One region of the Shewanella sp. DNRA4 genome, then DNA from elsewhere that is predicted to be linked to it. Evidence: predicted binding sites of a transcription regulator. Region 1 holds the regulator's gene; the other holds the start of a gene.
What was found. Region 1 encodes sigma-54, which starts transcription at its own class of promoters, with help from an activator protein. Its sites were predicted from a motif close to GTTGGCACGNNNNTNGNNT; they were not measured.
Positions count from the first base shown of each region.

Region 2: HG547_RS10470 (FlgO family outer membrane protein) is a predicted target of sigma-54. The motif match lies at 2,145-2,163, and genes of this name have one in related genera.

Region 1 covers NZ_JABAIP010000003.1:71,653-86,552, forward strand. The annotation lists gene HG547_RS03950 (phosphatase PAP2 family protein) at 1-770, shown strand, start outside; gene HG547_RS03955 (DUF2799 domain-containing protein) at 792-1,340, opposite strand; gene HG547_RS03960 (PA4780 family RIO1-like protein kinase) at 1,967-2,824, shown strand; gene HG547_RS03965 (transposase) at 3,548-3,778, opposite strand; gene HG547_RS03970 (OmpA family protein) at 4,435-5,127, shown strand; gene HG547_RS03975 (molybdate ABC transporter substrate-binding protein) at 5,345-6,172, shown strand; gene mgtE (magnesium transporter) at 6,247-7,611, opposite strand; gene HG547_RS03985 (HPr family phosphocarrier protein) at 7,801-8,076, opposite strand; gene rapZ (RNase adapter RapZ) at 8,063-8,917, opposite strand; gene ptsN (PTS IIA-like nitrogen regulatory protein PtsN) at 8,914-9,357, opposite strand; gene hpf (ribosome hibernation promoting factor) at 9,360-9,647, opposite strand; gene HG547_RS04005 (RNA polymerase factor sigma-54) at 9,676-11,151, opposite strand; gene lptB (LPS export ABC transporter ATP-binding protein) at 11,258-11,989, opposite strand; gene lptA (lipopolysaccharide transport periplasmic protein LptA) at 11,986-12,537, opposite strand; gene lptC (LPS export ABC transporter periplasmic protein LptC) at 12,524-13,084, opposite strand; gene kdsC (3-deoxy-manno-octulosonate-8-phosphatase KdsC) at 13,081-13,632, opposite strand; gene HG547_RS04030 (KpsF/GutQ family sugar-phosphate isomerase) at 13,632-14,609, opposite strand.
Region 2 covers NZ_JABAIP010000008.1:111,621-126,520, reverse strand. The annotation lists gene HG547_RS10485 (6-hydroxymethylpterin diphosphokinase MptE-like protein) at 1-646, opposite strand, end outside; tRNA gene HG547_RS10480 (tRNA-Arg) at 694-769, opposite strand; gene HG547_RS10475 (flagellar assembly protein FlgT) at 825-2,000, opposite strand; gene HG547_RS10470 (FlgO family outer membrane protein) at 2,279-2,911, shown strand; gene HG547_RS10465 (LPP20 family lipoprotein) at 2,908-3,357, shown strand; gene HG547_RS10460 (flagellar protein FlgN) at 3,480-3,905, opposite strand; gene flgM (flagellar biosynthesis anti-sigma factor FlgM) at 3,908-4,234, opposite strand; gene flgA (flagellar basal body P-ring formation chaperone FlgA) at 4,309-5,016, opposite strand; gene HG547_RS10445 (chemotaxis protein CheV) at 5,222-6,142, shown strand; gene HG547_RS10440 (protein-glutamate O-methyltransferase CheR) at 6,245-7,084, shown strand; gene flgB (flagellar basal body rod protein FlgB) at 7,228-7,632, shown strand; gene flgC (flagellar basal body rod protein FlgC) at 7,635-8,051, shown strand; gene flgD (flagellar hook assembly protein FlgD) at 8,076-8,855, shown strand; gene flgE (flagellar hook protein FlgE) at 8,925-10,286, shown strand; gene flgF (flagellar basal-body rod protein FlgF) at 10,458-11,201, shown strand; gene flgG (flagellar basal-body rod protein FlgG) at 11,212-12,000, shown strand; gene flgH (flagellar basal body L-ring protein FlgH) at 12,013-12,687, shown strand; gene HG547_RS10400 (flagellar basal body P-ring protein FlgI) at 12,699-13,790, shown strand; gene flgJ (flagellar assembly peptidoglycan hydrolase FlgJ) at 13,808-14,900, shown strand, end outside.

The sequences.
Region 1 (14,900 bases):
ATGTTAGGACGACATTTCTTCAGTTTGCAAAGGGATATTTGTTTGTTCCATGGCTCGTATTTACGGTAATTATTTTGGGGCTTGAATGGACTCATGCTGATATGCGCTTTGCCAGCCTATTATTCAATTGGCAGGGAGGTGTCAGTTCATGGCCTTTACGAGGGCATTGGCTTACCGAAAGTATCTTGCATGTGACAGGACGTAATCTGGTGATTTTGTTCGCCATAGCGGTTGTTGCTTGCATTGGCCTAAGCTTTCGACTTGAGACGTTGCGTGTTTATCGTAAAGGTTTTATCTATTTATTCTGTAGTGTTCTTGCTAGCGTGTTGTTGGTTCGCTTAGGTAAGAGTTTCACTCATATGACTTGCCCTTGGGATGCCATTGAATTTGGTGGGCGTATGTTGCATAGCTCTCTGTTTGCACGCTTACCAGAAGGGGCTGAGTTTGGTCAGTGCTTTCCTGGAGGACATTCTAGTAGCGGTTTTGCTTGGGTCGCGAGTTATTATGTGCTCAAGGAGTACTATCCTCGTTACGCAAAGTTTGGCTTACTCTTTGGGATTGGATTAGGGGCTATTTTTGGTTTTGCCCAAGAACTGCGCGGTGCTCATTTTTTAAGTCATGACTTATGGAGTTTGGCGATTGCGTGGACCTCAGCAAGCCTGCTTTATTATAGTTTTTTCTTACGTGTTCCTAAGGTTAAAAACAGTAACGTCGCGAACAAAGTCAGCCTTATCGATACTAAAGTTTTCGAAAAAGGCATCTCTAAGTGATTATATGGGTTAACTTTTCAATTAGAACCTAAATTGAAAACGAATATCTCCATGGCGCAGACGTAAACTTTCGTCCAGAAGATGGTTCTTCTCATTCAATAAAATATTTTTTTGCCTTAGTAATTCGGCTTTGTCGGTGAGATTGTTTAGTTTGTTATTGATACTGCTAATCTCGCTGTCAATAGCATTTAAGCGATCGGCTATTTCTGCTAAACGTTTATTAATCAGATATTGTTCATGTCCTTGATTGTAGCGTTCAACAAATTGATTGTTATTACAGACGCCGTAGTAATATTCTCCCGCCAAACCAATACGGTAACCATTTTCTGGCAAGCAATAACTCATTAATCCTTGTTGATATCCTTGCTGCCATTGCGTCGCATCAACCTTGAGATTAAATTCACGGCAGTCCTGTTGATATTGGTTGAGCCTACTCGCAGCAGCACCGCGGTTACCATCGGCTAAGCCAGTGGCGTACCAATCATTATCACGGCATTCTTCGAGTGAAAGACTCGTGCATTGAGTGAGGGAGAGGGCTGTCAGAGCGAGTGCAAAGTTTAGGTATCGCATTTTATTATCAAAAGAGTTGCAAAAGTGGTATCAGCATAAAGCTTAGTACTGGGGAGATCTAGCGCTATATTTCGCCCTTTGTGCGGTTATTTAGTAGCACCAAGCTGGCTTGGTTACCCTATCTTTATCACAACATACTAGGTGGATAGTGCTAACGGGTTGAGTTTATGATAATTTAATACTTTCAATAGCTTGGGGTAACACTTTGGCGATATCCCCTCATTTTTGCTCAAATAGGCATTGATACCCCATAACAAACGTGGAAAACCATTTTAAGATTATTCTGAAGGTAGTTAATGCTTGGGTAACGGCTTAAAGTCGCCGTCACTTACGGCAGAGTGATCTCGTTGTGTGTTTAATGGTTGTGGGATTTAACATGTTGCTGATGAAGCGAGCAAGTATTTGTTTGGGGCAATCAAGGAGATAATGTGCCGTTCTCTGCAAATGTATTGGCTTTAAATCCACCATTTTTTGCTCTTGTGTTCCTACGCTAGGTGCTTTAGTTTTTACTGAAGTCGGGTATGCTTACCCTCATTTTGTTATTCATTATTGGTAGAAGGCTGCTTTATATATGAAGATTTGCCCGGCACATTCCATCTTAGGCCTAACTAAGGTATAAGGTCGGTATGAAAACTCCTAAACGAATCCAACCTCTGGTTGATGAAGGACTGGTTGATGAAGTCATCAGCCAGTTAATGAGCGGTAAAGAAGCTACTGTGTACGTTGTGCGCTGTGGTGAAGATATTCGCTGCGCTAAAGTATACAAGGAAGCGGACAAACGTAGTTTTAAGCAGGCGGTGGTTTACCAAGAGGGGCGTAAAGTCCGAAATAGCCGTCGCGCTCGCGCAATGGAAAAAGGCTCTAAATTTGGCCGTGAGCAAATGGAAGAAGTCTGGCAAAACGCTGAGGTAGATGCATTGTTTCGCTTGGCTGATGCCGGAGTGCGAGTACCAACCCCTTACGGTTGCTACGATGGTGTGTTACTCATGGAATTAGTCACCGATAGTGAAGGTCATGTTGCGCCTCGCCTTAATGATGTCAGCCTTAGCGCTGAGAAAGCTATACATGACCACGCTTTAGTGATGACTTATGTCAAGCGTATGCTTTGCGCAGGCTTAGTCCATGGTGACTTGTCCGAATTTAATGTCCTAGTCGATGATCAAGGCCCTGTCATTATTGATTTACCCCAAGCGGTAGATGCGGCAGCGAATAATCATGCTAAATGGATGTTGGAGCGGGATGTCAATAACATGACGCAATATTATGGCCAGTACGCACCTGAATTGCTCAAGACTCAATACGCGAAAGAAATGTGGGCCTTATTTGAAGCTGGTCAGTTAAAGCCTGATACGCAGTTAACAGGTCATTTTACTGAAGTATTAGTCGATGCCGACGTCAGTTCTGTTTTGGATGAAATTCAAGCTGCCTATGAAGAGGCTCAGGAGCGCAAGCAGCGACTTCAAGAAGCCAATGAAGATTATTAGTAGAATATTCTTCAATAAAATAGACGCCTTATGAGCGTCTTTTTTATTGGGATTAATTGCCTGGTGCGAGTGTTAAAGCCTGTGGCATTGCCATCCTTGGCACAGGCGTTATGCCCCTTCCTTTCCATTGAACCACTCAATAAAAGGACAAGACCAAAGGGAGAAATATGTTGATGGGCCACAGAGCACTATCAACATATTAATCTTTGGGGGAGATAACTCCCTCGAGCCTTGCCGAAACCTTCCCAATAACACAGCCATCCGTGGCGCGCTATCCTAGTCTAGCGCTGGATCGTCATTGATCCGTGAATAAAAGGACAAGACCCGAGAGGGTAATATGTTCATGACTTGGGGGAGCACAATTCACATATTTGATCTTTGGGGGAGATAGCTCCCTCTAAAGCCTTGTCAACACCTGCCTCTTTTTCTCTTGCAACACTTTGAGTGTTAAGTTGACAGAGTCGGACAGTAAACAGCACAGTTATTATTGTTATTTTGTACGATTTATATCTTAGGTCGTTGGGGAGCGATAATAGATATCCATCCGACTCTGTCTAAACTGTTATTTATTGCTAATCCAATTAATTGGATGACAAGGCCGGACGTAAAAGGGCGCTGTTATTATTGTTTTTAGCACAACTTTCATATCGCGTTAGACCTACAGGGCAATATGCAATGGGGTCCGGCCTTGTCTATAAGGGCACTGGGCGAGGTTACCTCAACCTATATCGTGCGTAATTCACTGTTTAGCTGCTTAATACGTTTCTGCAGCTGGGCAATTTCATTTATTAAGGCGCATTCACGTTGCTGCGGCTGTTGCTCACTTTCCCTTACCCACTGGTAAACCGCTTTAGCCGAAAGACCATACTGTCGTGCGACATCAGAGAGTAATCTGCCTTTGACTTTTACTTCAAAAATAACGTCAGGTTTAAGATTATGATTGACGATTCCCATGGCCTATCCCTTTTCACTTTATGCTATCTGTATGCGCTTTAACGGGTTCTTTGGGGGTATTCCTTCATGATTATTGGCGCTGCTCTATATCCCACTGACTATGTCCTATATGGCGCAGGGACAACCATTCGTGGTGACAATGACTAATGAGTTTCATCAGATGTTTCATCTCTTCCTCCTCAATCCACTTAGGGATTGTGCTTCGATTAACATGCCTCACAACGGGCACTTAGATTAACGTCCATTGATGTCAAACAGCTTACTTAGGTATCGAGTGAGTTACGCTTGGGGTCTCTACTCTTCTACCTATTTATTAGTATGTAAAATCCGTGCCAATTTTTTAATATATAAATTAATGTTTAAAATCAATTGATTGGGTTTGTGTTTCAAACGATTGGCTTTAGAAGTTATGTCAGAAACGGTGCAGCTTGCACTATTTCAGTGCTTTTACTCTAAATGTTGCATGAATAAGCCAAAGATGTTTTGGTTTGGTGTTTTTTGCGATTAAATTACTCATAAACTGAGCAAAGAAACGATTAAAGATTGTCTCGAAAGAGAATGCTTATATACTGCGATTTTTTCATGGTGTTTTTGGCGATTTACCACGCCCTTTGCCTTTCAAAGGCAAATCTTATCAATCATGTTATGAGGTCATAATGATGAAGCCTTCTCTGATTAAATCATTGCCAGCATCTAAGCTTGCTATTGTGGTTATGGCTAGCGCCTTGATTGCGTCAGGCTGTTCGACTGTCAACCCCTATACCAACGAACAACAAACGGCAAAAGCGACTACGGGGGCGCTAATTGGTGCAGTTGCTGGAGCTGCCGTTGGTGTTGCCTCGTCAAGTAAGAGTGACCGCGGTAAAGGAGCTTTAATTGGTGCAGCCTCTGGCGCCGCCCTAGGTGGTGGTATTGGCTACTATATGGACGTACAAGAAACCAAATTACGCCAACAACTCGCTTCCACGGGAGTTAGCGTAACTCGCAGTGGTGACAATATTATTCTTAATATGCCAAATGAAGTGACTTTTGGTGTGGATCAAACCGAGCTGAGTGAGGGTGCTAAGCGGGTACTGAACTCTGTTGCGCTGGTGGCGAAGGAGTATAGTAAGACCCAACTTAACGTGTTGGGTTATACCGACAGCAGCGGCTCAGATTCATACAATTTACGTTTATCGCAGGTACGAGCCAGCGAAGTAGGGAACTACTTGATGAGTAAAGGCGTGGCTTCCGCTCGCGTAAAGTCTAAGGGAATGGGTGAATCGAGTCCAATCGCATCCAATGCTAGTGCCGAGGGACGCGCGCAAAACCGTCGTGTGGAGATAGTGTTGACCCCAACGGGTCAATAATCATTCATCAAGGTTAAAGTCGCCTGCGGGCGACTTTTTATTTTATCGTAAGGGACAAATTGTCCTTCCGTTATCTATATTGAGTGATCTTGTCCGCAATCATCTCTATTTGGGCTTATCAGGCGAGTATTCGACTTGATCCTGCTGGTATTTTCCCGTTTTGTATGTAGTTAGTTAAATTAGGATAACTATTTCGCAGAGCCAAAGGAGAGCAATTATGGCAAAACAGGGCTTACTACTGGCATTCAGTTTAGGGACTACAGTGATGGCAGGGATGGTACAAGGTGCGCCAATAAACACTGAGGCGACAGCCCCTATTGAACTAAGAGCCGCGGGCAGTTTAAAGGCGGCGATGAACGATATTATTGCGGCTTACCAAGCGAAATCCCAAGCTAATGTGGCAGCGCAGTATGCGCCTTCGGGTTTATTGCTTAAGCGGATCCAAGAGGGGGAGCGGGTTGATATTTTTGCCTCGGCGAATATGAAACACCCGCAGGCCTTAGTCGATGCGGGAGTGGGTCAACAGGTGCAAATGTTTGCCCGTAACCAGCTCTGCGCCATTGCTCAAGCGGAAGTGCCACTCACTAGCGCGAACTTATTAGATACCCTGCTCGCGCCGCAAACTAAACTCGGGACTTCGACGCCAAAAGCCGATCCCGCTGGCGACTACGCTTGGGCAGTCTTTGCGAAAGCTGAGGCCTTAAAAGCTAATGCAAAAACCACATTAGAAACCAAAGCAGTGCAGCTAACGGGTGGGCCTGAGAGTGCTAAACCGCCCAAGGATCGTAATCCCTATGCTTGGGTGATGGAAAATAAGCAGGCGGATGTGTTCTTAACCTATTGCACCAATGCGGTGCTGGCACAAAAAGAAGTGCCTAGCCTTAAGATTGTCGATTTACCGCCAGAGTTAGCCGTTGGTGCCGACTATGGCCTATTGGTGTTAAAGGATGCCAATAGTGCAGCCGCACCTCTGGCCGAGTTTATTTTATCCCCAGAGGGACAGGCTATTTTGAGCAGTTATGGTTTTCAGCCGCCTAAAAAATAGTGCTAATCGATCTATTAAAAATGGCGCCCTATGGCGCCATTTTTGTTGTTCGCTTTGGCAAGCTTAGGCCTGTGCTAGTGCATTAAATACAACGTCGCTAATCCGAGAAAGGCAAACAGACCTATCACATCGGTGACTGTGGTGAGCACCATGCCGCCCGCCAACGCCGGATCTACTTTTAAGCGCTTTAAGATCAGCGGAATACTGGCGCCTGCTAGTCCTGCGACTGTCATATTGATGAGCATTGCACCGCCAATCAGGCTGGCAAGCGCCATATCATCTTTCCAAACTAATACCGCGATAAACACTAACATCGACCACATTAAGCCATTCAAAAAGCCAATCGCGAGCTCTTTGCCTATCAGCCAGCGGGCATTACTTTGGCCAATATGGCCTAGGGCAATCCCGCGGATCACTAGGGCCAAGGTTTGGTTCCCTGCGACGCCGCCCATGCTCGGTACAATCGTCATTAAAATCGCAATCGTGGCAAACTGTTCAATAGTGCCCTCAAACATATTGCTGACAGAGGCCGCCAGCAGAGCCGCAAATAGGTTGATAGTGAGCCAGAGCGAACGGCGGAAGGTACTTTTGAGTACTGGGGCGAAGGTGTCTTCATCATCGTCCATCCCCGCCATCCCCATCATAGAGTGCTCGGCGTCTTCACGGATAACATCCACCACGTCATCGATGGTGATCCGGCCGAGCAACTTGCCCTCACTATCGACCACGGGCGCTGACACCCAGTCATGGCGCTCGAACAGTTGCGCCACTTCACTGTCGGACATGCCCACGGGAATGCTCTCGATATCGGTATCGATAATGCTGCTGATATGAGTATTGGGATCGCAGGTGAGCAGATCCGCAAGTTTGACCCCACCAAGCACGCGATCGTGTTTATCCACCACGTATAAAGTATCGGTAGTGTCGGGCAGGTTGCCCCGTTGGCGCAAATAACGCAGTACCACATCGATATTGACATCGGGTCTTAAGGTTACTGTGTCGGTGTTCATTAAGCTGCCTGCGGTCTCATCGGGATAAGAGAGCGCTTGCTCGACTCGCTGGCGGTTTTGCAGACTCATCGACTGTAATACTTGTTTATACACAGTATCTGGCAGGCTTCGCAGAATATAAGCCAGATCGTCCGTATCCATGCTGGCGGTAGCCTTGGCGACTCGCTCTGGACTCATAGTGCTGATCAGCGGGTCTTTTAACTCTTCGCTGAGTTCATCGAGAATATCCCCGAGCTGATCTTGATCGACGAGTTGCCATAACACTTGCCGAGCCTTGGGAGGTGACGATTCTAAAATCAATGCGATATCTGACGGCGCCATATTTTGTAGCATTTGCCTGACATGCACAAACATACCACTGTTGAGGGCTTGACTCAGTTGGTCGAGACGGTGTTCGGCTTGTAAACTGTCTGAGGCTTCTACAGGCATGTTTCCTCCATGGCGGCGGTGGATGGGTTGGCGTTTAGCTATTGAGGACTTAAGCCAAAGCGCAGCAGTACATTGTAATTTAGCGCACGGGAGGGCGTCGAGTCACAAATGTGTTTTACTGGTATAAGGTGCTGAAATCAATACCAAACAGGATACTGAATACCGGCAGGGATCATCGAGATGATACCATCAGCAGGCTTCGTCAAACTTAGCGTCGATAAGGGCACAAATGGCATTAAGTGCAGGCTCGGCATCCGGGCCTTCGGCGATGAGGGTGATGGTTTTACCCATGCCCGTCTCGAGCATGAGTAAACCCAATACACTGGCGGCAGAGGCCTGTTTTTCACCTTGGATCAGCGTAATGCTGGCATCAAACTCAGAAGCAAGCACTACGAGCTTTGTGGCGGCGCGGGCATGTAAGCCGAGTTTATTGCAGATGGTGACTTGGCGCTCAAGTTTTGGCATGGCTCAACTCTCGATGGCGCGCATTGACTTTATGTTTGCCATTACTAAAACGTTTAGCTAGTTGCTCGGCTACATAGACTGAGCGGTGTTGGCCACCTGTGCAACCAATCGCAATCGTGAGATAGCTACGATTATTGCGCTCTAAATGGGGCAACCAGGTTTCGAGCAAATTCTCGATTTGCCAGATGAACTTATTCACCAGTGGCTGGCGATTTAAAAACTCCGCTACGGGTTCATCTAAACCGGTGAGAGGTCTAAGCTCCGGTTCCCAATGGGGATTTGGCAAAAAGCGCACATCAAACATAAAGTCAGCTTCGGTCGGCATACCATGCTTAAAACCGAAGGACTCGAAGTTGATCACCAGTTCCTTATCGACACTGCCAAGGAGTATTTGCCGCACTTGGTCGCTGAGTTCATAGATATTCAGATTCGAGGTATCTATATAGTGATCCATCTGCTGTGACAGCGGCTCGAGCAATTTGCCTTCAAGCTTGATGGCTTCTTGCAGTGACACTCGGCTCTTCGATAAGGGATGTAAGCGCCGCGTTTCACTGTAGCGTTTGAGCAACACTTTATCGCTGGAGTTTAAGAAGAAGCTGGTGAGTTCAGTGCCCGTAGGCAGGCTGGCAAGCTGTTTAACCAGCACTTTGTCTTGCTCTGGTAAATTACGCACGTCAACACTGATAGCAACGAGATCGTTACTGCCTTTGAGCTGTTCAAGCAAACTGCCAATCAACGGCAAAGGCAAATTATCGACACAATAGTAGCCGAGATCTTCAAGCACTCTAAGTGCGACCGATTTGCCTGAGCCTGAACGCCCTGACACTATGACCAGTTTCATCCAATGATTACCTGATAGAGTTCCGTTTCATCATGCGTCTTGCGCAATTGTTTTAATATTTGCTTGTCACTGAGCTTTTCAGCCATGCATGACAAGGTACTTAGGTGCTGCTGACATTGGTCGGCAGGCACGAGTAGTGCAAATAAAATATCGACGGGTTGTTTATCGATAGCATCAAAGGCTATCGGCTCCTCACATTTTATCAATATCGCTATGGGTTGTGTTATATCGGTTAATCGACCATGTGGAATGGCGATACCGTTACCTATACCTGTGCTACCCATCTTTTCGCGCGCCACGAGGCTTTCGAAGATCTCTTGAGATGAGAGGGTGGGGTACTGGGCAGCGGCTAAGTCGCTGATGAGTTCCAGTACCTTTTTCTTACTGCCCGGAGTGGCGCAGGTTGTGCACTCCGGCCGCAGTATGGTACGAAGTTCCATTGCTAGTGTTTTGTTAACTTCTCTTTGTGTTTAATAACCTGACGATCAAGTTTATCAATCAGGACGTCTATGGCAGCATACATATCTGCATGCTCTGAAGTCGCGAAGACTTCACCACCGGTGAGGTTGATTCTCGCTTCGGCAATTTGTTGCATTTTCTCAACATTGAGCACAACGTGCACATTATTGATCTGTTCGAAATGACGTTCAAGTTTTGAAAACTTTTCCTCAACATATGCCCGTAACGATTCAGTAATCTCGATATGGTGTCCACTTAGGTTTATTTGCATAGAAACGTCCTCCGATACTCACAATAGGCTATAAACTTTTACGCTGATTGGAAGGGGGAATAAGCATCGCTTCTCGGTACTTCGCAATGGTTCTGCGCGCAACGTTAATTCCCTGTTCTGCCAGAAGTTGAGCCATCTTGCTGTCGCTTAATGGTTTTTTCTGGTTTTCCGCTGCAACCAGTTTCTTAATGAAAGCTCTGATTGCTGTGGATGAGCACTCACCGCCATCATCCGTCCCGACGTGGCTTGAGAAGAAATATTTTAGTTCAAAAAGTCCTTTTGGGGTATGCATGTATTTTTGTGTGGTCACCCGTGAAATGGTGGACTCATGCATCTCTACCGCCTCGGCGATATCGTTTAGGACCATAGGTTTCATGGCTTCTTCACCGTATTCGAAGAAACCCTGTTGATATTGCACTATACAGTTTGCCACCTTGAGCAGTGTTTCGTTACGGCTTTCAAGGCTTTTAATAAACCACTTGGCTTCTTGCAGATGCCCGCGGATAAATTGGCTATCGGCTTGGCTTTTGGTACTGCGCGCCATGGCTGCATATTGCTGATTTACGTTGATTTTTGGCATGCAGTCAGGGTTTAATTCGACCACCCAACGGCCGTTTTTCTTCGACACCGATACATCGGGGATCACATATTCTTCATCGACAGGGGTGATGAGTAAACCGGGGCGAGGATTTAAGGTTTGGATCAGCGCAATACTGTCCCTTAACTCGTCCTCTTTCAGTTTGGTCTTACGCATTAACAGCCTAAAGTCGCGAGCGGCGATCAGATCTAAATGATCTTTGATCAACATGCGGGCGTTTTCGAGGTGTGGAGTATCCGGCGAGAAGTGGGAGAGTTGAATAAGCAGACATTCGCTTAAATCCCTTGCCGCCACACCAACGGGGTCGAAGTGTTGAATACGCTTGAGCACGGCTTCAACTTCGTCGAGTTCAATCTCGGGATTGCCCATGGCTTCGAGGATATCTTCAGTGCTTTGAGTGAGATAACCTTGATCGTCGATGGCATCAATAATCGCGGTGGCAATGGCTAAATCGGTTTCAGAGAAGGGCGTGAGGTTTTTTTGCCATTCTAAATGTTCGTACAACCCCTCGCTAGTTTCCCCTTGGAAGGGCATGTCATCTTCACGGCTAGCGCCAGAACCTGAGTTTGGCGATGCGGTAAAGACTTCATCCCAAGTGGTATCCATGGGTAACTCTTCGGGCAGAGATTCTTTGGTCAGCGACTCGGCAATGTCCACGGTTGAATTATCTTGTTCCTGTGGCTGGGCAGTCGTTTCGCTAAAGTCGGTATCGGCGATATCTTGCTTACGTTCGCTAGGCGCGTCAAATTGCTCCTCTTCCAGCTCGAGAAGAGGATTAGAGTCTAAGGCTTGCTGGATTTCTTGTTGCAGTTCCAATGACGACAGTTGCAGCAGGCGAATGGCCTGCTGAAGTTGTGGCGTCATGGTTAACTGTTGACCCAGTTTGAGCTGGAGTGACGCTTTCATGTTACCGCTGATCCCTAGGTTATTATTGTGAGTTTAGGTCGCTTGATATCATATGGATGGAGCCTAGCGCTCTCAAATTCAAGGCTTATTAGCTTTGTTTTAGTAACTATAGCCTGAATTGTTCACCTAAGTACACCGCCCTAACTTGCTGATTGTCTAAGATCTCTGCGGGTGTGCCCTCGGCAATAAGATTACCGTGACTCACAATGTAAGCATGTTCACAGACGTCTAAGGTCTCGCGCACATTGTGGTCAGTGATCAGTACACCAAGGCCTCGGCTCTTAAGCTGCTCGATAATTTTTTTGATATCGATAACGGAGATCGGATCAACGCCCGCAAAGGGCTCATCAAGCAGAATAAACTTGGGGTTGGCCGCTAAGGCGCGGGCAATTTCGACGCGGCGACGTTCACCGCCCGATAAGGACATGCCTTGGCTGTCACGAATATGGGTGATATGGAACTCTTCTAGCAGTTGCTCTAGTGCTTCTTCGCGCTGGTCACTATTGAGCTCTTTACGGGTTTGCAGTACCGCCATGATGTTGTCGTGTACGGTTAATTTACGAAAGATACTCGCTTCCTGTGGTAGGTAACCAATACCTTTGCGGGCACGCAGATGCATAGGATCGGCGGTTAAATCATCATCGTCGATAAAGATATGGCCTTTATCGCTTTTAACTAAGCCCACGACCATGTAAAAGGTGGTGGTTTTGCCCGCGCCGTTAGGGCCGAGTAGGCCGACGACTTGACCCGTTTTGACCGTCAGGCTGACATCTTTGACAACCTGACGACTCTTATAACTCTTGGCGAGATTCTGTGCTTTTAAGGTGATTTGGGTCATTTAGAATCCTGTTTTTTCACAGGTTTATCTGTTGGTGTATTTTTGAGTTCTTCCTGATAGTTATCAGGTTGAATAATGGTAATTACGCGATCATCACCATTGCCGCTACTTTCGGCGATCAGTTTTTGCTGAATAATATCGTAACGAATTAAATTGCCTGTAACTTGACTACCCGCTTGGTCTAGGGTCGCTGTACCAGTTAGGGTCAACGTCCGAGTGGCCATTTCATAGCGAATCTCTTTGGCGCTAGCAGATGCAGGGCGGCCATCATCAAGGATTTGGCTGTAGGTTGCCGGATTTCCAGTAGCCAGTAAGACTTTACTATTTTCGCCTTCGACAGAAAATGCACGGAGTTGATCCGCATGGATTTTAATTGAGCCTTGAACAACTTCAACGGGACCGAAGAAAATGATCTGATTGTTTTTAATGTCTGCGGTTTGACTGACGGCTTTAATTTTCACTTCTTGCTGTAAGTCACCGATCTTGGCGAAGGCATTCATGCTTATCATTAGCATTAGGCTGGCAAGTAATATGTTATTTTGCTTCATAGGTTCCTACTACCTGACTGGTCAATTGCACTTCCTGCGCGTTAAGGTCGGCATAAAGGCCTTGCCCTTGAATATTAAAATCTTTCCCTGTGACGTAAATGATGCGGTCAGAGGTCATTATCATTGTGTTGAGATCGAGTTCTAAAAAACTGGTGGACAAGGTTTGTATCGGTTCACCAGGGCTGATGGCATCGATAATAACATTATTTTCTAATGCAACCTTGCCAGTATCTTTGTTGAGTCGACCTTGATCGGCTCTGATCTGCCATTTTGCTTTACCTTGGTCGGGATACACAAGATAGACAGGCTGAATAAAGTCGGTTTGGTTTTTAAGCTCATAGTGTTCCATGTGCTTTGCCGTGACGCGACTATTGACTTGTCCTTGCTCGTTAAACTCGATGCTGCGCAGATCTTCGATAATGTAGTCGGGTCTGTCTGTATCATTCAGGCTGCTATCGGTATCGCCACCGCGTTTTTGTTGGACCTGCCAATACAGCACTAGTGCAGTACCAAAAAAAGCAATAATGGCGAGGGTCACACGACTCATATGCTCATCCCATGGGCTGAGGTAAATTTGTTTTGACTCAGAAGTAATAGATCTGTCAGCTCTCTGAGCGCACCATGACCACCATTTAACTGGGTCACAAAATGGGCGTGTTGGCGCACATAGGGATGTCCATCGGCGACACAGACGGCAAGACCGACGACATTCATCACTGGCAGGTCGACAATATCATCACCGATATAGGCAACTTCTTCTGGTGTGACATTGTAGAGCGACAGCAGTTCTTCATAGGGGACAAATTTATTATCCACACCTTGATAAATATGGGTTACACCGAGGGCCGTCATGCGGTTTTCAACAATTTTAGACTGGCGGCCTGTTATCACGGCCAGATTAAAGCCACTGGTCAATAATGAACGCACGCCATAACCATCGCGGGTATGGAAGGCTTTGAGCTCTTCACCCGAGTTGCTTAAATAAATGCGGCCGTCAGAAAATACCCCATCCACATCGCAGATCAGCAGTTTAATTTTTTGCGCTCTTTGCCACACATCATCGCTGATCGGGCCGTAAAATCCTTGCTGTGGCATTAAATGACTCCCGCTTTGACCATATCGAGCATATTGAGCGCGCCGACAGGATGATTGTCTTTATCTATCACTATCAGGCCGTTGATATTTTTTGAGTCCATCACTTGCAGCGCCTGTGCTGCCAAGACGTTTTCAGTAATTGTGACACAGTTTCGCGTCATCACATCGGCGATAGGCGTGGTGCGTAGGTTGACTTGGGCATCGATAACGCGGCGTAGGTCGCCGTCGGTAAAAATACCCACGAGTTTGTTTTGTTCATCGATCACCGCCGTCATGCCTAGGCCCTTCTTGGATATTTCATACAGGGCATCGGTAATACAGATATCGTGTTTAACCAGTGGTAAGTCATCGCCGCTATGCATGACATTACTGACTTTTAACAGTAGCTTACGCCCTAGGGCACCGCCTGGGTGAGACATGGCAAAGTCTTCCCGAGTAAAGCCTTTGGCTTGCAGCAGCGCAATGGCCATCGCATCACCCATTACTAAGGTTGCGGTGGTGCTCGAGGTTGGCGCAAGCCCGAGCGGACAAGCTTCTTCAGGCACTTCAATACATAAATGAATTTTGGCCAAACGTGCCATCGTGGACTCAGGTTTGCCCGTCATGGCGATAACGGGAATGGCTTTACGTTGGATAACGGGCATCAGCGCAAGGATTTCGCTCGATTCACCCGAGTTCGAAATGGCGAGGATAATATCATTATCAGAGAGTACGCCTAAGTCGCCATGGCTGGCTTCGCCAGGATGCACAAAGAAGGCTGGGGTGCCAGTGCTGGCGAGGGTAGCAGAGATTTTATTACCAATATGGCCAGATTTCCCCATCCCCATCACGATGACTTTGCCGGTGCAGTTGAGGATTAACTCGCAGGCTTGGGCGAATTCAACGGAATCGACATATTGATAAAGATTGTCGAGGGCCGATTTTTCAATATCGATGACTTTACAGCCCCACTGGCGCAATTGTGATTGGTCTACCATGTCTATCTCTCTTCTTGCATTGTCTTTGTCGCCCCGTCTGGGATTGGAATAGCACAATTTGGTACGCGATAAAGATGATAAAATTAACGGCTTGTTACTTTGAGTCGCATGCTATTGTTTAAGCTCTGCGCCTAGGCATTAGGGCAGAATATATCGTTTAGCCATTGAATGCCTTGAGCAAAATCATCGTCTTTGGTATTTCCCTTTTGCCACCCGCAGTGAGTAAGGTAACTATGATGGCCAGTTTGATGCTTAATTGCAGAACTCAATAGCGTTTTTAAGTTAAGTTGT
Region 2 (14,900 bases), on a different contig from region 1:
GACCTGAGCCTATAACAATTGCTTTGTATGGATTGTAGCTTTTCGTTAAATGGGCAGCATCAGGATCGTTAGTAATAAAAACCTGATTATCGGCAAAGCGCTTAAGGATCTCAGGATCATCGATTTGATGGTGTCGATTGGTGAAATCACGATTAAGCTCCATCACCAAGAGATCCCTCAGTGTGGCATTGTCATCACTGACTAGATTGAGATCTGGGGTAATGGCAACATTCGGAAATTGCAGCGTGGCACTGGGCATCGCATTTAATAGCACATTCGGATGACTGAGCCATTCCCTCTGATCGGTGTAACAAAGCAGCAATGCGAATACGGCTAAGTTTAAAATGCAAACTTCGATTTTTTGATATTGCGGATTATCCGTTAATAGACTCGGCACATCACCCATACCCACGCCATAAACCGTGACTTGGTGAACATTTGAGGGAAGGCTACTAATAAACAGCTGTGCTTCAGTGATGCGGTCATGGCGACTGCTGAGCTGAATACCATTAACACTGATAGTTTGGTTTTGGCCTTGAACTAAGTGCGCATCAAGATGGTCAATTGATTGGCTTTTTATCGCTGCAGCCACAATTGGCCAGCGTTTAGCGATAATATTCAGATTAGTGGCAAATAGTTCAGTCATTCCGTTTCCTCGGAAGCTTTCGTGTTGATATTACCGACATCACTATCTGGTCTCTCCACAGGGACTCGAACCCCGATCGGCCGCTTAGGAGGCGGCTGCTCTATCCTGTTGAGCTATGAAGAGACGCTGGTGATTATACTGGTTTTATCTTTGATTAAAAGGCTTATGATTTAGTTGCTTAAATCTTAAGCGCGATGTCGTTTATCTGTACATTGTAAACCGCATTTTGGTCAACGAGTACGGCTGTTGCACTTTCTTCACTCACTTGTTCAATTTGCACTGTTGCTCGGCTTTTGGTAGCAATGGCACGCATTTCATTGAGTCTATCCGGTAAATTGCGTTGTAACACCACTTGGAACTTATCGCCAACTCGAATGCCATGTTTTCTGCCTAGGTTGAGAATAATCCGGTCTCCTTGACGACTGACTACTTGCCCAAGTAGTGGCCTACAGTTGAGCGTGTTATCAATATCGCGAGTCGCTTCTTGCAGCAGTTGGCTGATATTTTTGCCGTAGGATGAACGCCAAAATCTATCACTATTGGGGGCAACAATGGCTTGTTCCTCAAATTCCCACCGAGCCGATGTGCTGTAGGTTTTGTTCCATACTTCTTCACCGCTAATGCCGTGATAAAGGCTAAGCTTTAATTGGAACTGCCTTTGTGGCGCTTCATCCCACCATCCCATAAAGGTGGCTTGTACTGGATCGGTTGAAATATCAATAATTTGCGGTAGTAAAATGTATTGGCTATCGGTAATTTCACTCAGCCAACTCGGAAGTCTATAGCCGCGGATATCGACCAGTTCTTGTGCGATATCGAGCCTTTCTTTGGCATGGATATGGCTGTATCCAGTTGATGAGTAGCCATCAATACTATTACCGAGTCTTTCGGAGATGACTTCTTCAAATCCTGATAATTGGCCGTAGCGTAATTGTGCTCGATCTTTTATTTGGGCTTGGGGAATAAGGATCGCGGCTTTTAATTGGCCCGTTGGGCATTGTTGTGTTGGGTCATCATTCAGATCGAGCCTGAGCGACACATAAATTTTATTCCCTTGAATGCGTTCACTCACTAACTGAATACTAATCGCTTGAGCGTTACGATTAATGGCGAAGCTGTCTTGCGTGAGATTGCCGTTGGTGGTTTGTTGTTCACTGGATATTTGGATCCCGGTGCTGAGGGTGGCATAGCTAACCGCTTGATTGATGGCTTCTTCCCGCGCTTGGGCGATGTTGCCATTAGTGATGATTGCTTCACCACTGGCTTCGACCCATTCTGCTTGCGCTTGATTAGCTTGAAGTGCGGCCAGTAGTAGGCTGCTAATGATGAGCAAGTGCTTTCTGAGTATGTTCATTAATAAGCCCTTCAGGTCAATTGTGCCAATCAGTTGAGTCAGTTTAATGGCGGTTTTATTGGCTGTAAAAGCAAGTTCCGTGCCTGATTTATGAAATATACCCAAACTATCTGAAGTTGCTGAATAGGTGTCGAGGGTAAAGTTATTGGCACCGTTGTCGATAATCTGGTGAGTGAATCAAGGATTGTATTTTGACTTGGTCTAATATTTGCAATCTTTTTGACTAAAGATTGCGGCTCGCTTTGAGGCGCATTGATATCGATAATGAGGTTATTCCCATGCTAAAGCGTGCGTTCATTCCCCTGGCTCTTTTGGCGCTGATTGGGTGTGCGACTAAACCCGTTGTGCCGCCAAAACCTAGTCTAGTTGATGGCAATGGTTTGCCGCCGACAGCGGTGATTAATCATTTAGCGCAGCGTATTGTGACCGAGCTAGTCAAGCAAAATGATGCATTGCGTCCTGATCAACCTATCGTTGTAACTACACCAGTATTAGTGGGCGACATGACGAGTACGAATGCGGTTGCGCTGCAATTGCAGCAGGGACTCATGGCATCGTTGCACAGTTTTCAATTTAATGTGGTGGAGTTAAATCTCGCCGATGGACTGCGTGTTACTGGTGAGGGCGATTTTATTTTGACGCGTGACTGGCAAAAATTGTCTACTAATTTGCCTGTTGACCATATTGTGGTATCCACGATGAGCCCGACGACTAATGGCTTAGCGATTAATACTCGAATCGTTACCTTAAGTAACAACCGAGTGGTGTCAGCTTCACAGACCTTTGTTACACAAAAAGAATTAAGCAATTATATGCAGCCCTCTGAGCAAGTGATCTCCCACGATGGGATTTTATATCGTCAGTCGGCTCCCGGTATGAATGAAGTGCGTGTATTAGGAGATGGAAAATGAAACGCTACCTGTTGGTGATTGCGGCGCTTCTACTGACAAGTTGTGCCTCTAGAGACAAGTATGTGCAGTGGGAAGATGTTCCTCCATCTAGCTTCCCTAAGCTAACGGCAATTGGTTATGCCCCGTTAGCGACTCAACCAGCGAAAGAGCAATCTCAAAGAATGTTGATGGCGATGCAAGCATCCAAAATTGTGGCTTACCGTGAGCTAGCTGAACAAGTATATGGTCAAAAGATCACCGCTAACAGCAGTGTCAGTGATTGGATGCTAACCGATGATAATGTTAAAGCTTCAGTCACTGGGGTGATCCGCGGCGCAAGAGTAGTTAAAAGTTATCCCGCAGGTGAGCATTACGTTACTGAGTTAGAACTTGATTTTTCTAAGGTATGGCAAATCTATCAGCAGCAGAGTCGGCCACAGAGAATTAAAGAAGTCACTTACTTTTAAGGTGTCATCTCCTATCAACCAGAAGACAAGCATGAGATGGTTTGGATACGGATAATCGATAAACAAAAACCGCGCTTAATAAGCGCGGTTTTTGTTTGAAATCCGTTTGTACTTATAACGCCTTACGCTTTTAGATCATTGCCTAAGCTTGATATTGTTGAGGTTTTACCTTTATCGTTATACGTCAGCGTGGTGGCATTTCGGCTCGCCTGCAAGGCTTGTGCAAAGCGGTTTAGGCTTGCAAGATTCATCTCGATCAAACTAGCATTTTGCGCGTTGAGATCTTTGCATTCTGCGAGAGCCTCTTTAACCACTGCCATTTTATCGGATAGCTCAACTTGCTCCGTGAGTAAGGCTTTATCGCTGTGACTAGCCAGCAAGTCATCATTTGCTTTAAGGGCTTGTAGACATGTTGATTTTTGCTCAGCAAGCGACAAAAGCAAATCGGCGTTTTGGTCAACCAAAGCGCCTTTTTCCTTAAGAATAATTTGTTTAAGAACAGCCAAATGGGCGTGTTGTTGATCTACCAGTTTAGCTATTTCTGTCATAGTTACTCTTTATTAAGCTCATTTAATTCTGCTTCGAAGCTGGCAATATTCGCAGCCAACTTTTCGGGATCAATTTTATAACGACCTTCGGCAATGGCTTGTTTTATTTCGGCCACCTTCTTTTGGTCGACTTCAGGTAGACTGGCCATTTTGGTTTGAGCTCCTTGTAACTGTTGAGCTTGAGCCGTAATGACAACAGAGTCACCTTTTAGTTGAGTTGATTTAGCCGCTACCTGAGAGGTTTTCTCGCTTTCGCTGCTTTGTTTAGTGCTGTTTGAACGGACTTGTGCGGCCGCTCCGGCGTTAAATTTGCTAATATCAATTGCCATTTTAGGCTCCAGCGTCATGTATACGGATTTCTTAACTGGGGTATCGGCAGCTTATCGAAAAGCTTTAGCTTATTTTACATTCTAACTTCTACTTCGCCAATCGCCGTAATTATGGCATCTAGCTCTTTGTTAGAACTGCTATTTTTGATTCGAATTTGGTCGCCGATATTACCATCTTGCAGCGCCTCTCCCACAGTTTTTAGTACGAAGTTATTTGAACGCACATAAATCGACACTGTGTCATTTTTACAGACAAAGCAAAGGTTGTTCGCAAAAATAGGATAATTTTTCGCGACTCGGCGTTTAACTCTAACGCCTGTAAGCTGATTAGTATCGCTAAATTGCATACCACGCAAACTATTTTGGTCAACATAGCGGATCTCGACCTGTGAAGGACTGATTAATTCACCTGGCGCTAAGGTTTCGGTTGCGACTACAACAGGAAAAAGAATGTCTACTCGAACAGACATAAAAATCTGCCAAGGGTAGGCGAGATCGGGGGTATCACAACTGACTTTTATGGTGTTATTACGGCTAATTTCGCGTTCTGAAGCTAATTCGACCCTTATTGGTGATGTACACTGTGCTGGCAGCATTCGGTTATCGACCGTTTGTGGATTAATGTCGACTTTCGCATTTGCAGGTACAGCAATCTTTTCATTAATAAGGGCTTTAGCTAATTCGGATATCGCCGATACGCTAGGTATCACGGGTTCAGCCTTAGCTGCCGTGGATAGAAAAAATGCGAAAATACTCAAAAAATAGACTAAATTTACTTTCATAATGAAGAGACTAGCTTGTAACGCCAGAATACACCTATACTTTTATCAAGCGTGAAACTGTTCAATGCTTCTTTCTTAGATTTTTGGTGTCAGAAGTTTGACTTAGTTTCAACTATGTTTATCGATAACAAGACGTAAGCAATTAATATGCCTATACTCAAACGAGTTTTAGGGCCGTACATAAACAGAACAACAAGGCAGAGTTATGTCGAGTATTCTTGATTCAGTCAACAAACGAACCCAACTCGTAGGTCAAAACCGGCTAGAACTATTGCTATTTAAGTTAAATGGTCGTCAACGGTTTGGGATAAACGTATTTAAAGTGAAAGAGGTTCTGCAATGCCCGCCATTAACGACATTGCCTAAACTCAATCCTTACGTCAAAGGAGTTGCCCATATTCGCGGCACAACTATTTCTGTTATCGATCTGAGTGCGGCAACGGGAGGGCGTCCGTTAGCGAGCACTGAAAATTGCTTTATCATCATTTCGGAATATAACCGAAGTGTGCAGGGGTTCTTGGTTAGTTCTGTTGAACGTATTATCAACATGAACTGGGAAGCTATTATGCCGCCACCGCAAGGTGCTGGGCGTTATTCCTATTTAACCGCGGTTACCGAGATTGAAGGTGAGTTGGTTGAAATCTTGGATGTTGAAAAGATTTTAGATGAAATCTCACCTGTCAAAACGGCCATTAGTGAAGAGGTTAATGAGCAACTTACTCTCGATAGAAGTCAGCATTACCATATTATGGTGATTGATGATTCGGCGGTGGCACGCAAGCAAATTATTCGGTCGTTAGAGTCGTTAAATTTACAAATTGACACGGCAAAGGATGGTCGTGAGGCACTTGATAAGCTCAAGGCCATTGCAAGTGAAATGAATAACGTTGCTGATGAAATTCCACTCATTATCTCCGATATTGAGATGCCCGAAATGGATGGTTATACCTTAACGGCTGAGATCCGTGATGATCCTAAGCTTAAAAATATCAAGGTGGTACTGCACACCTCATTAAGCGGTGTCTTTAACCAAGCCATGGTACAAAAGGTTGGTGCCAATGACTTTATCGCAAAATTTAACCCTGACGAATTAGCTGCGGCAGTGAACAAGCATTTAAGTTTGTAGTGAGAGTGTGGGTTAGTGCCTAGTTGAGCTTTACGCTATAATCTAGCCCTTATTACATGATTGTTGTGCACTTATTTTGGTGCTTGCTATAGGATCTAGGACGTGAATGTGCCTGATAAATCACTCGCTGAAGCAGAATATAATCAATTTAGGTTGTTCTTAGAACAACATAGCGGCATCGTGCTAGGTGAAAATAAACAATACCTCGTACGTAGTCGTCTCGCGCCATTGATGGGCAAATATAACCTTCCTTCGTTATCCGATGTGGTAAAGCATTCGATGAAACCAACGGAACGAGCTTTACGAGCTGAAGTTATTGATGCCATGACCACTAATGAAACCTTATGGTTTCGTGATCGTTATCCATTTGAATTGCTTAATAATGTGCTATTACCAGAATACAGTAAGTTAGGTAGACCTTTAAAGATATGGTCTGCAGCTTGCTCGTCGGGTCAAGAGCCATATTCTTTAGCTATGACCATATTAGAGTACCAGCAAAAAAAACCTGGGGCGCTGCCTGGTGGTGCCTCGATTCAAGCAACGGATCTTTCGCCTTCTATGTTGGAGCGTTGTAAAAATGCTGAGTATGATAGTTTAGCGTTAGCACGTGGATTGTCTGAAGAACGTAAGCGGCAGTTTTTTGATGCTTTGCCTTCTGGCAACATGCGCATAAAGGATAACGTTAAACGTCTCGTCAATTTCCGAGCTCATAACTTGCTCGAGAGTTACACTTTGTTGGGTAAGTTTGACATTATTTTTTGCCGAAATGTGTTGATCTATTTTGCCCCTGAGGCAAAAGCAAAAATTTTGCGGCAATTTGCTGCCGCGTTAAATCCCAAAGGTATCCTCTTTTTAGGCGCATCCGAATCCATTGCTGGCCTTACTGATGAATTTGATATGGTTCGTTGTAACCCTGGCATTTATTACCAAAAGAAAACTTAAGGATTTGATTTTAATTGATAATTACCGGCATAGTTCGGTAATTTTTTTATCTGCTGCATCCCTCACAAACTTTATTACCTCCCATAAAAGTATTGGCACATGAATTGCTTTGTTCCCGTGAGTGACACGATGGAGGCAATTTTATGGCGATTAATTTTGATAAGGCACTGGGTGTTCACCAATTCACGTTGGGGATCCGTGCTGAGCGGGCTGAAGTGATTTCAAGCAATATCGCAAATGCTGATACGCCACATTATAAAGCCCGTGACGTCGATTTTTCTGCCGCCTTAAATGTTGCTAAAACCCAGCAACAACAGCGTAATAGCTTAGAGATGACCGCTGATGAGCAGCATTTTGGGCTAGCGCAGCTAACCGGGCAGTACGTTAAATTTCGAGTGCCGAATCAACCCGATACTGGGGATGGCAATACTGTCGACGTTCAACAAGAGCAATCAGCATTTATGCAAAATGCTCTCGAATATCAAATGTCTCTGGGTTTTTTAGACAGTAAATTTAGCGGTATGAAAAAAGCGCTGAGAGGGGATTAATCATGAGTTTATTTAATATCTTCGATGTTGCGGGGTCTGGCATGTCAGCCCAATCTCTGCGGCTAAATACTACCGCGAGTAACATTGCTAACGCAGATTCAGTCTCCAGCAGTGTAGATAAAACTTACCGTTCTCGTCATCCTATTTTCGAAGCCGAAATGGCCAAGGCGCAAAGTCAGCAACAAGCTTCTCAAGGTGTCACGGTGAAAGGCATCGTCGAGAGTGATAAGCCCCTATTAAAAGAGTATTCGCCGGATCATCCGATGGCGGATGCTGATGGCTTTATTTACAAACCAAATGTGAATGTCATGGAAGAAATGGCTGACATGATTTCAGCTTCTCGCTCATATCAGATGAATGTTCAAGTGGCTGAGGCGGCAAAATCTATGCTGCAACAAACACTTGGGATGGGTAAATAATATGCGTTATTTAGGAGGTACGTTGTGAGCCTCATTAACCAACTGAGTCAAACCTCATCGCAGCTGACTCAAACAAACACTCAATCGAATACGGTATCAACCAATACCACGAAAACCTCGACTAGCTCGACAGGTAACCCATTTTTGGATGGATTACGTTTGCCGAATAGTTCTGCTGTTCCAGAGGCTAAGAGTCAGCAGCTCACTCAAGAGGATTTTTTCTCATTACTCAGCCAGCAGTTATCGATGCAGGATCCCTTCAAGCCCGTTGATAACGACCAGATGATTGCACAGATGGCATCTTTTTCTACTGTCGATGGCATTTCTAAGTTAAATGATCAAATTGTTAATTTAAACAGTGTGATGACATCAAGCCAAGCTTTGCAAGCATCGGGATTAGTTGGGCGAAAAGTGCTGTTACCGACTGATACGGGTTATATCTCTGCAGAAAGCCCAGGCTTAAATGGTGTGATCAGTACTTCAGAGAAAATTCCCGTCATTAATGTTCGAATCGAAGATGATAAAGGGCAGGTCGTTAGAACATTTACTGTTGATGGTAGTAAGGGTGGTAACACTGATGTCAAGTGGGATGGTTTGAATGATAAAGGAGAACCCGTTGCTGCAGGTAATTACTCGATTAAAGCATCGGGTTTGGTGAATGATAAATCACAAGCGTTAGCTGTATCGACCTATGCGCATGTGACCAGTGTTTCTTTAGGTACAGCAGCGACTGGCGCCATTTTGAATCTCAAGGGTGGAATGGCCTTTAAACTGTCGGATGTACTTGCGATTAGTGAAGTTTAATCGTTATCAAGATTGTAAATGGACATCACACTTGTCCATCATTGAATTGAGCAAATGTAGAGGTGAATTATGTCGTTTAACATTGCATTGAGTGGCATTTCTGCTGCGCAGAAAGATTTGAACACTACTGCGAACAATATCGCGAATGCTAACACCATTGGCTTTAAAGAGTCGCGTGCTGAATTTGCGGATGTTTACGCTAATTCAATTTTCTCAAACTCAAAAACCGCTGTGGGTGGCGGTGTGGCTACGAGCCAAGTGGCGCAGCAATTCCACCAAGGTAGTTTGCAACTGACGAATAACTCGTTAGATTTAGCGATTAAAGGCGGTGGCTTTTTTGTAACTGCGTCCGAGATAGGTACCTTGGATCATCAGTTTACTCGGGCAGGTGCTTTCAAAGTCGACAAAAATAATTATATGGTTGACTCTGCTGGGAATTTTTTGCAGACCTTTCCAGTAGACAAAGATGGTAACTCTACCTCTGTCAGTTTAACGACAGCTAAGCCAGTACAAATTCCTGATACTGCGGGTAGCCCTGTTCAAACTGAAAACGTGACTTTGCAGATGAATTTAAATGCAAAAGAAGGTTCACTCGACCCTGCTGCTTTTGATCCGTTAGACTCCAAAACCTATAACAGTGTGACATCCATGACGATTTATGACTCTCTGGGTGAGCCACATATCATGACGACCTATTTCGTCAAGCCAAATAATGGCTCATATAATGGTGAAAACAACTGGGTTGCATACTATGCCATTGATGGTAAACAAGTTGATATTTCTGGCCCTGCTGGTACATATCAGACTGACACCAATGGTGATGGCACTCCCGATGCCTCTGGTACAGCTCAAACGGCTGGCGGCTGGAAGGGATCGGTTCTGAAGTTTAATTCCGTCGGTGTGTATACTGGGAGTGATCCGGCAGTCGTCGCCACCGAAGCGCTAGGGGTTGGCGGCGCTGGTGTGTTAGGCCCTGGTGCTGATGGCACTCAAGCCGTGACGATTAAATTTAATGCACCAACCCAATATTCAGCTCCCTTTGCCGCCACTGAATTGTCACAGGACGGTACCACAGTAGGACGTTTAACCAATGTCGAAATTGGTGAAGATGGTTTGATCACTGCCAGTTACTCCAATGGTTCAACAGTGCCATTAGCCCGCGTTGCTTTAGTTCGCTTTGCAAACGAACAAGGGTTGACACAAGTGGGTAATACCTCGTGGAAAGCCAGTTTATCGTCAGGTCCTGCGTTGGCTGGTGAGCCTAACAGTGGTACGTTTGGTAGTCTCAGTTCTTCAGCGTTAGAGCAATCTAACATTGACTTGACGACTGAGCTGGTGGATTTGATTTCGGCACAACGTAACTTCCAAGCCAACTCACGTACGCTGGAAGTGAATAACACTCTGCAACAAACTGTTCTGCAAATTCGTTAAGTTAATCTTGCCTCTGCTAAGTGTTGCCGCTTGCGGCAACACTTAGCCTCTTTCTGTTGTGCATTCATTCGTTTATTAAAATCTCCTAATTTATCAGTTAACTAGCTGCTTATTTTATTGGCATGATGCTTGCTTTGCTATTGTCAGGTTGAAACTTTGACGGAGCAGTCTGTGGACAAATTCCTTTATATCTCCATGAGCGGCGCTAAGCAAAATATGAATGAGTTGGCGTTGCGTGCCAACAACTTAGCCAACGCAAATACCGATGGATTTAAGTCGGATATGGCGCAAGCCAGATCGATGCAAGCCTTTGGTGAAGGATTGCCGACAAGGGTCTTTGCCATGGTTGAAACCCCCTCCGCCAATTTTCGTTCGGGCCCGATTAAATCTACTGGACGCGATCTTGACGTTGCCATTAAAGGTGACGGTTGGTTTGCCGTGCAAGCACAGGATGGTAGTGAAGCTTATACCCGTTCTGGCAGTCTCAGTTTTGACTCAACAGGTTTATTGCATAACGACCGTGGTAATCCCGTGATGGGTGATGCCGGGCCGATTGTGTTACCGCTGCCAATTGAAAAGGTCACTATTTCACAGGATGGGATTATCTCTGTTCGCCCTCAAGGTGCGACGACAGAAGTCGTCGAAGAGGTAGGAAGATTAAAGTTAGTAAACCCTGGCAATGCACAAATGATGCGCGGCGAGGATGGGTTGTTCCGTTTGGTATCCGGTGATCCGGCGCCTGCCGATCCCAGTGTATTTGTGGAAAGTGGTGCTGTAGAAGGCAGTAACGTCAACCCCGTGGATGAGATGGTGTCCTTAATCGACCTACAGCGACAATTTGAATTGCAAGTGAAGATGATGAAAACCGCGGAAGAAAATGACCGCGCTTCATCCTCATTAATGCGGATTAGTTAGGAGATAAATTATGCATCCAGCGTTATGGATTAGTAAAACTGGCTTAGACGCACAGCAAACCGATATTGCGGTGATTTCAAACAACGTCGCTAACGCCAGTACTGTGGGCTATAAAAAAAGCCGCGCGGTATTTGAAGACTTACTTTATCAAACTGTTAACCAAGCGGGTGGGATCAGCGCCTCTAACACTAAGTTGCCAAACGGTTTGAACATTGGTGCGGGTACCAAGGTGGTAGCCACCCAAAAAATGTTTACCCAAGGCAATATGCTGACCACGGATAACTCGCTCGATTTGATGATTGAAGGTCCTGGATTTTTCGAAGTGCAGCTCCCCGATGGGACTACGGCTTATACCCGTAATGGTCAATTTACCTTAGATGATACAGGGCAAATTGTCACGCCGGGTTCGGGTTATGTGTTGCAACCTGCGATCACTATTCCTGAGGATGCAACCAGTATTACGGTCTCTGCTGAAGGGGAAGTTTCGGTAAAAACACCAGGTGCGGCGGAAAACCAGGTCGTTGGGCAGCTAAGTATGACCGACTTTATTAACCCGTCAGGTTTAGATCCTATGGGACAAAACCTATACACCGAAACTGGTGCGAGTGGTACGCCTATTCAAGGCACTGCATCACTTGATGGTATGGGAGCGATTCGTCAAGGTGCGTTAGAAACCTCTAACGTGAACGTGACCGAAGAGCTAGTTAACCTCATTGAAAGTCAGCGGATCTACGAGATGAACTCCAAAGTGATTTCGGCGGTCGATCAGATGCTGGCTTATGTGAATCAGAATCTATAGAGGCACATGATCATGGCTAGATATCTACTATTGGCTAGTACGCTCTTGCTGGCGGCATGTAGTTCAACTCCAAAGAAGCCGATTGCGGATGATCCCTTCTATGCCCCAGTTTATCCCGAAGCACCACCGACTAAAATTGCTGCAACGGGGTCGATTTACCAAGATAGCCAAGCGGCGAGTCTTTACTCGGATATTCGTGCCCATAAAGTCGGTGACATTATTACTATCGTGTTGAAAGAAGCGACTCAGGCGAAAAAGAGTGCCGGTAATCAGATCAAAAAAGGTTCTGATATGACACTCGATCCCATTTATGCCGGCGGGAGCAATGTGTCTTTAGGCGGTATTCCCCTCGATTTACGCTACAAAGACAGCATGAATACTAAGCGAGAATCCGATGCAGATCAAAGCAATAGCTTAGATGGCAGTATCTCCGCCAATATTATGCAAGTGCTCAATAACGGTAACTTAGTTGTGCGCGGTGAAAAGTGGATTTCAATCAACAATGGTGATGAGTTTATTCGCGTGACCGGTATTGTGCGCTCGCAGGATATCAAGCCAGATAACACCATTGATTCAACCCGTATGGCCAATGCGCGTATTCAATATAGCGGTACTGGTACTTTCGCCGAAGCGCAAAAAGTGGGCTGGTTAAGCCAGTTCTTTATGAGCGATTGGTGGCCCTTCTAAGGAGTCATATCATGAAATATAAACTCATTTTGGCCGTTGTTATGTTAGCGTTTTCGATGCCAAGCCAGGCTGAACGCATTAAAGATATTGCTAATGTGCAAGGGGTACGAAATAACCAGTTAATTGGTTATGGCTTAGTCGTGGGGTTACCTGGTACGGGTGAGAAAACCAATTACACAGAGCAAACATTTACCACCATGCTTAAAAATTTCGGCATCAATTTGCCTGAAAATTTTAGACCCAAAATTAAAAACGTAGCCGTGGTTGCTGTACATGCCGATATGCCAGCGTTTATTAAACCAGGCCAAGAATTGGATGTGACCGTTTCAAGCCTAGGTGAAGCAAAAAGCTTACGTGGTGGGACGTTACTGCAAACCTTCCTCAAAGGGGTTGATGGCAATGTATATGCGATTGCCCAAGGCAGCTTAGTGGTAAGTGGTTTTAGTGCCGATGGTTTGGATGGTTCGAAAGTGATTCAAAACACGCCAACGGTTGGCCGTATTCCTAACGGCGCAATTGTTGAACGCAGTGTGGCTACGCCGTTTTCTACTGGCGATTATTTGACGTTTAACCTACGTCGTTCGGATTTCTCGACCGCGCAGCGTATGGCCGATGCGATTAATGATCTGCTCGGCCCTGATATGGCGCGCCCGTTGGATGCAACGTCGATTCAGGTCAGTGCGCCAAGGGATGTATCACAACGGGTGTCTTTTTTAGCTACGCTCGAAAATATTGAGGTGGAACCTGCTGAAGAGTCTGCCAAAGTGATTGTGAATTCGCGTACAGGCACGATAGTCGTTGGGCAGAACGTCAAGTTATTACCTGCGGCTGTGACTCATGGTGGTTTGACTGTGACGATCGCCGAAGCGACTCAGGTGTCTCAGCCAAATGCGCTAGCCAATGGCCAAACAACAGTGACCAGCAATAGCACAATAAATGCAACTGAAAGTGATCGCCGGATGTTTATGTTTAATCCTGGCACGACCTTAGATGAATTAGTGCGCGCCGTGAATTTGGTCGGTGCAGCCCCTTCAGATGTCCTTGCCATTCTGGAGGCGTTAAAAGTGGCAGGTGCTTTGCATGGTGAACTTATCATCATCTAATTTCTGTCGGGAAAATCATGGAAAAGCTTTCAAGTTCATCACATTTTCTTGATCTGGGCGGGCTGGATAACCTGCGTGCCCAGGCTCAGAAAGATGAAAAGGGCGCCTTGAAAAAAGTCGCCCAACAATTTGAAGGCGTTTTTGTACAAATGCTAATGAAGAGCATGCGTGACGCAAATGCGGTGTTCGAGTCCGATAGCCCTCTAAATAGCCAATACACTAAGTTTTATGAGCAGATGCGGGATCAGCAATTATCCGTCGATTTATCGGATAAAGGCGTATTGGGACTGGCGGACATGATGGTGCAGCAGTTATCCCCTGAGTCTAGCCCGTTTACACCGGCATCGGTGCTACGTAATGATGGTGGCATGAAACTAGAACATGACACTAAAGCGTTTAATATTCCTGTTCAAGCCCCATCGACTGCAGAAGCTATAAATAACAACACTTCAGAACAAGCCGCACAAGGTGTACCTGTATCGATAGCGCGTCCAAATGTTGAATTTGAAAAGGCCGATGGTGTCACTTCTTCCTTAGACATTGACCGACCTGAACGCTTGTTGGCGATAGATACACCTAAGCCTACCTGGTCTGAGCAACCCTTATCACCGATAGAACCTGTTATCAGCGGCCAAATATTGCCGACAGTGGCATTTAGAGAAACGCAAAAGACGCTTAAGTTTGGTAGCCGTGAAGAATTTTTAGCGACGTTATATCCCCATGCAGAAAAAGCCGCTAAAGCCCTTGGCACTAAACCTGAAGTGTTATTGGCTCAATCGGCCCTCGAGACTGGTTGGGGGCAAAAAATTGTTCGCGGAAATAACGGCGCTCCTAGCCATAACTTATTCAATATTAAAGCGGATCGTCGTTGGCTGGGTGATAAAGCTAACGTGAGTACCTTGGAGTTTGAGCAGGGTATTGCCGTTAGACAAAAAGCCGATTTCCGAGTTTACAACGATTTTGAGCATAGTTTTAACGATTTTGTTTCCTTTATTGCTGACGGTGAGCGCTATCAAGATGCCAAGAAAGTGGCAGCGTCACCGACTCAGTTTATCCGTGCATTGCAGGATGCGGGTTACGCTACCGATCCAAAATATGCTGAAAAAGTGA